DNA from 2 places in the Sporosarcina pasadenensis genome. Region 2 is predicted to be linked to the other one. Evidence: riboswitches for the same ligand, from Rfam matches in the RefSeq annotation. Region 2 holds a riboswitch; the other holds the start of a gene.
The links. A riboswitch is a leader RNA that binds a small molecule or an ion and turns the genes downstream of it on or off. The one in region 2 is predicted to bind thiamine pyrophosphate.
Positions count from the first base shown of each region.

Region 1: linked by a shared signal. The riboswitch ahead of tenA (thiaminase II) and the one ahead of thiT (energy-coupled thiamine transporter ThiT) in region 2 are both predicted to bind thiamine pyrophosphate.

Region 1 is NZ_JBFEGM010000025.1:220-3,641, forward strand. Features, by position in the region: partial or broken gene AB1K89_RS18110 (hypothetical protein) at 1-479, opposite strand, end outside; TPP riboswitch at 1,001-1,108, shown strand; gene tenA (thiaminase II) at 1,209-1,892, shown strand; gene thiM (hydroxyethylthiazole kinase) at 1,893-2,729, shown strand; gene thiD (bifunctional hydroxymethylpyrimidine kinase/phosphomethylpyrimidine kinase) at 2,695-3,422, shown strand, end outside.
Region 2 is NZ_JBFEGM010000010.1:36,371-39,792, reverse strand. Features, by position in the region: gene map (type I methionyl aminopeptidase) at 1-377, opposite strand, end outside; gene AB1K89_RS13905 (magnetosome magnetite crystal formation protein family) at 950-1,291, opposite strand; TPP riboswitch at 1,384-1,485, shown strand; gene thiT (energy-coupled thiamine transporter ThiT) at 1,686-2,243, shown strand; gene AB1K89_RS13895 (tryptophan-rich sensory protein) at 2,284-3,012, opposite strand; gene AB1K89_RS13890 (M3 family oligoendopeptidase) at 3,174-3,422, shown strand, end outside.

The DNA.
Region 1 (3,422 bases), on a different contig from region 2:
TCGTCAGCCGGAGCGTCAACAGCTTCCTCTTCGTCAGCCGGAGCATCTACAGCATCCTCTTCGTCAGCTGGAGCATCTACAGTATCCTCTTCGTCAGCCGGAGCATCTACAGCGTCTTCTTCGTCAGCCGGAGCATCCGTGCCTTCTTCATCAGCTGGTGCGTCTGTATCATCGTCATCGTTATTAGGTGTATCTGTGTCATCTTCATCTGTAGTATCATCTTCATCCGGCTCAGCAGCTACGAAGTTTTTATTTGCAATCGTACGCATGAATTTCCCTTTTTCAGGTGAACCCGGAATAGTTGTTGCATAATAGGAAACCTTTTCACCGTGGTTTTTAAACTCTTTTTCACCGTTTTCAGCCGCTAACGCTGATCCGCCTGCTCCAAAAATAGCAGCAGTTAACATTGAAGTCGACATGACAAACGGTAAAATTTTCTTTTTCGTGTTCTTCTCGTTACGATTCGTTTCTTTAACCAAGAATGATCAAACTCCCTTTTCTTAAATTTTTTTACCCAACTACCAGATCATGAAGCGAAATAACACTCATCCTAATAAAGTCGTTATGTACATCCGCCTCCTTCTCGAGCAAAGAGTGTAGGGCCGTTTTTTACTATCTTCACAATAGTTTCATTCGGATAGGTGAGCAGTGCCCCATCTGCACATTACTAACAATAACAAAAGAAAATAACAATGGTATGACAACCAATTAACAAGTATTCGTGGAAATATTAACCTTTGTAATAATAAATAAGCGTGGGAGAAGACTAAAAAGAGGGTTTAATGTAATCGATTCGACCCTGTTAAACCATATTATACCAATCCTAAAAATGCCGATAACGTGCTATGTATGCCTGTCCTATTACTTTATTTTCATGGTTAACGCGTGGTATAAACGGTCTATCGCTATTTATTTCTAAATATTACATTACCGTAAAGTACAGATGTCAGATTTGCCAAAATAGTAATCTATGTTATAGTGTAGTTGAAAACTGAAAAGAGTTAACCACTGGGGGAGTCTTTGTGAAAGACTGAGACGTGTATCGATACACGGACCCTTCGAACCTGATCTGGCTCATACCAGCGTAGGGAAGTGGGTCGCACGTCTTCCAAAGGTTATCTTACGCCGATATGCGAGCCGCTTCTTCAACGATTGTGTTGAGTGAAGCGGCTTTTTTGGTTTTCCAAAACTTTAAAGGAGTGGTTGGAATGACGTTTTGTGAAGAGGTACGGAAGGAATGCAACGATGTTTGGGAGGCGAGCTTCCATCATCCGTTCATTAATGCGCTTGCGGAAGGGACATTGCCTGAAGAAGTGTTCAAACATTACGTTCTGCAAGACTCGTATTATTTGAAGCATTTTGCGAAAGTGCATGCCATGGCTGCCGTGCAGGCGACGGATTTATTGACGGTGCAACGGTTTGCGCAGCATGCGGATGGTACATGCGGGGCGGAAATTTCATTGCATGAAGGCTTCTTTGGACTGTTGGGTGTTACGGATGAAGATATTGAAAACTTTGACCCGGCGCCGACAGCGTATGCTTACACGTCGCATTTATACCGGGCGGCGTTGGAAGGCGACTTGGCTACGACGTTGTCCGCATTGCTTCCATGTTATTGGTTGTATTACGAAATCGGCGAGCGGCTCAAGGATGCGAAACCGAATCACCCGATTTACGACAAATGGATTGCCACGTACAGTTCTGAATGGTTCGAGCAGGCAACCCGTGAACAGATCGATCGATTGAATAAACTGACGGAAGATCTTTCGGATAAAAGACGCGAACAATTGAAAGCTCATTTCATTAAAAGCGTCCACTATGAATTGCAGTTTTGGGAAATGGCATGGACGCAGCAAACATGGTCTCTTGAAACAAGCGAGGTGCATGCATAAATGGCTCAATCTTTATTGCTGAAAGAACTGCGTACACAAAACCCGTTAGTCCATTGCATCACGAATATTGTCGTTGCAAACTTTCAAGCGAACGGCCTGCTGGCATTGGGTGCTTCTCCGATCATGGCGGATGCAATCGAGGAGACGGCAGAAGTAGCCGCCGTTTCCTCGTGTACATTGCTAAACATCGGGACGCTGGATCCTTCGGCAGTTGAATCAATGATCGCTGCCGGAAAAGTTTCTTCCATTAAAGGGCGTCCACTCGTATTGGATCCTGTCGGCGCAGGGGCGACTGCTTTCCGTAAAGATACAGTCGCTACACTTCTGGAGGAATTGGATATTACGCTCATCCGTGGAAACGCCGGTGAAATTGCATCCATTGCGGGTGTTGAATGGGAAGCGAAAGGCGTCGATGCAGGTGCAGGTTCGGCAAATATCGAAGAGGCGGCTAAAGATGTAGCCCTCCGCCACCGTTGCCTCGTCGCTGTTACCGGTGAGACCGACATCGTGACGGATGGTGATAAAATCATCCGAATTACAGGAGGGCATCCGCTCATGAGTAAAATCACGGGCATGGGTTGCCTGTTAAGCGCGGTTTCCGCCGCCTTCCTGTCCGTCGGTACACATTCCCCGATTGATGCGGTTGCTTATAGTCTTGCGTATTACAAAAAAGCGGGAGAATTGGCGGCTGAACCGTCTTCAGGTCCGGGTGATTTTGCGGTTTATTTCCTGAATGCTTTACATCAATTAGATGATGACGCAATAGACGTCGCCCAATTCATTGTAGAAGGGGGGGTGTCAAATGACTTCAGTTGCTCTAACGATTGCCGGTTCTGACAGTGGCGGCGGGGCAGGGATCCAAGCCGATCTGAAAACATTCCAGGAGCTCGGCACGTTCGGAACGTCCGCATTAACGGCGGTGACTGCTCAAAATACGCTCGGCGTCCATGCAGTTCAACCGATAGAGACCGACATCGTCATTGCGCAAATCGAGGCGGTGCTAACTGATTTCACAGTTGGCGCGGCCAAAACGGGGATGCTGTTCTCTGCGGAGATTATTGAAGCGGTCGCGGATACAATGAGCCGTCATGATCGGATTCCTCTAGTCGTCGATCCCGTCATGATCGCGAAAGGCGGCGCTCCGCTTCTCCGACAGTCGGCGATTGCAGCTTTGAAAGAGCGTCTCATTCCGTCGGCGGCCCTTTTGACGCCCAATATACCGGAGGCGGAAGTGTTGACGGGAATGACGATTGCGTCAATGAAAGATATGGAGAATGCCGCAAATCAATTGCTCCGGAAGGGAGCCGGAGCCGTACTGCTGAAAGGCGGGCATCGGACAGATACTCCTGACGCGGAGGATCTGTTTTTGTCTTCGGCGGGCGATTGCTTTTTAATGAAGAGCAAACGGATCGACACGAAAGACACGCATGGTACGGGATGTACGTTTGCCGCAGCCATTACGGCGGAGCTTGCGAAAGGTGCTCCGATGCATGATGCAGTCGTTACAGCAAAGCATTTTATCCATGCGGC
Region 2 (3,422 bases):
TTCGCCACGTCACAAAGCAGTTGTTTCCTCGCATCTGCCGTGCCGACGACGAATGAAATGCCCGTGTCTGCAAAGTACCCGCCGTAAGATGCGGAAACATCGATATTGACGAGATCGCCATCTTGGATGACCCTTGATCCTGGAATGCCGTGGGCAACTTCATGGTTGACACTGATGCATGTGTATCCCGGAAACTCGTATTGGTCAATCGGTGCCGACACAGCCCCGCGCTCAGCAAGTAGGCGTCCTCCGAGTTCATCAATCTCTTTCGTCGTAATGCCAGGCACAGTCGCCGCTTTCATCGCTTCCCGTACCTCTGCGACGATGCGACCGATTTTTTTCAGTGCCTCGATCTCTTCGTTGTTCTTTACAATCATGATTTACAGGTCCCTTCCTCGAAACGTACTTTTCCAACTGATTATAACATAATTATTCAACCGTAAATAAACGTATGCCTATCCTAGTTGAGTTTAGTTTTTATCAAAACAGTTTTGAATGAGGATAACTTTTGCAACAATATTGCTTTTTTATAGAGAAAAATAAATATGTTGATTTTCGCTACAGGCACACGCTTTCCGTGGGGCGGGCGGTGAGCCTCCTCGGTCGCTACGCTCCACTGCGGGGTCTCACCTGTCCCGCCAATCCCACAGGAGTCGGCGCCTTTCGCTACAATCAACGATAATGTCTTATATATATTTAACACTCAAATTGATTGGAGTGGAGATCGGCGACTCCAGCGGGAACAGCGCGAGCTGAAGACCCCGCAGGAAAAGCCGTAACGAAGAACGGCTTTTGTGACCAAAAGCGATAGCGTTGGGAGCACCTCCGAGGAGGCTGAAGCCGTGCCCGCGGAAAGCGTCCGATCGGAACGGAGATCAATGGTTTTTGGAGCAGGCTAGAGCATTATCAATCCATTACATAGATTTTACTTATATCCTTTTCATCCTTATCATTTCAACACTTTCACACCCTGATAGACATTCCAGATGACGACGAGTAAAAACAGCAGTCCGTAGACGAGCATAAACAGGAAAGGAGCGAGGCCCCAAAAGTCGAATTGCCCGGTCATCATCGTGTGCATTCTCGATTCATACGAAATCATTGAAAACGAAAACAGGATGAAGCCTGCGATGAGGATCACGATAGGGACAAGGTGCGAGATGAGCGAACGTTTCGCGTGCCCTTTCACTTCATGGTCATCCGTAACGAAATAGACGATTGCAGGCAACAGTAAAGGTGAGAAAAATATGCTGAAATAACATAGTGCAGATAGAAGTTTATTATTGGTCATGGGCTTTCCTCCCGTAATCCTAATAAGTAGTTTACAATATCATCTTGCTTATAAGTATTTTAACATATACAATGGATACGACAATTGAATTACAAGACCACAAGGGGTGCCTTTTATGGCTGAGATTGGACTTTTGTCCTAACCCTTCGAACCTGTAAGTTCATGCTTGCGTAGGGATGTGGATGGAAACTGACATATATCGATGTCTCGGTTCTATCCGGGATGTCGTTTTTTGTTAAAAATGAAAAAAGGCTCTGTTTACTATTCGTTACCTTGATTGGCTTTGTGTAAACGTATACTTATCAACGTATTCTTATCGCCTTCAAGTCGAAGCAGAAAATCGTGTTTTTCTTCATTCCGTATCCCTCCGACAAAATTAGAGGAGGAGTTTCAATTGGATCGTAAACGGCTTCAGTTATTATTAGAGGTTGCTATTTTAGGAGCATTATCCTTCGTCTTGGATAACTTGACATTATTCAAAATGCCCCAAGGCGGATCTGTTACATTATCGATGTTGCCGATTATTTTGATGGCATACCGGTGGGGAGTTGCAGGGGGCTTATTGACGGGATTGATTTCCGGTCTTCTCCAAGCTGTGATAGGGGGCTATATCATTCACCCTGTGCAAGGTGCGTTAGACTATTTCGTCGCATACACAGTTGTTGGATTGGCGGCGTCAACTTATAGTTGGTTACTAAAAGGCAAAATGGAAGGGCGCAAAGGTGTGATGGCCGCAGCAATTATTGTTGGAACGGTATTAGGGGGACTTCTTCGATATGCAGCCCACTTCATCGGTGGAATGGTGTTTTTCGCAGAATATGCCGGAGACCAGCCGGCATGGCTATACTCCTTAGTATACAATGGATCCTATATGATACCATCCATCATATTGTGCGCAATCGTAGCGGTTATCCTATTCACATCAGCGCCTAGACTTATCCAAAGAACATAAAAATAGCAGGGGCATGAGTTGATCATGCCTCTGCTATTTTTTAATGTGTTCGCCTGCCTGAGAACAGGAATATGCACGTGACGATGACGGCAGATAAAAAGATGGCCGCTGCCGATATGAACAGCTCCTCCGTCCCGTTCCTGACGGCAATGCCGATAAACGCCCAAACAAAAACGAGATTCATTACATAATCCTTATAGTGGTACATAAAATGTAAAGCGAACGCCGTGGAAAGCGTCAAATAGATAACGGCCCATAGTGGATCGCTTAATCCTAATCCCGTCCATCCGTGAATCATAAGAAAATAACTGACATTCGACAGTGTCGTGATGAAAATCCATCCCGTCAGTAAACTGAATGGGACTCTGCCATACAATCGGTTATCCCGTTTCGGAAATATAACGTAAAATGTGAGCAACACAATGAGAAGTGCGATTTTTGCAATGACGGTTCCCGTAAATAATTCAAAGTGCCAAAGGAATATCCAAGCGATATGCAGAAGGCAACTCAATATGAAAAGGAAAGTGACGCGGTTTCGATGTGCGGAGCTCATCTCGTGGCGAGTCTTATTGAAATTGATAATCCAGAAAAAGAGCATAATATAGAGCAACCAACAGATTACTAATACATAGTCCGCAGGTAGGAAAAGCAACGGCAGCCGATTTGTAATTTCCGCCGTAGTGTTTCCATTTAGTGAGAAAAAGCTTGCTGTTATATTCAAAAGTATGACTGTACAAAGCGACAGGGTCATCAGAAGTATTCTAGACATAGTACATCCTCCCTTTGAACAGTATACATAGGAATGGTAATTTGTGCGAAGGAAAGTATGAAGTTTCCGTCACAAATCTAATATTTCGAATGCCGAACATTCATGGTATAATAAAAACATGATTTTATTAAAATTTTCTAAATGATTAGGGGGATCATTCATTGACGACTACAAAAACATATTCACAAGTATGGGATTTAGATGTATTTTTTAAAGGCGGCAGCGATTCAGAGGAACTCCGCTCGCATCTTGATGCTGTAAAAGAGCAGCTAGGCGATTTGGAAAACCTTGCAGCCGCTATGCAAACTCCTGCATCAGTGGAAGAGGCAGACCAAATTCTACACGTCATTGATGAAATCAAAAATACTGCAAAAAATTTAAGGGAAGCGGGAGCTGTCATCGGCTGTTTC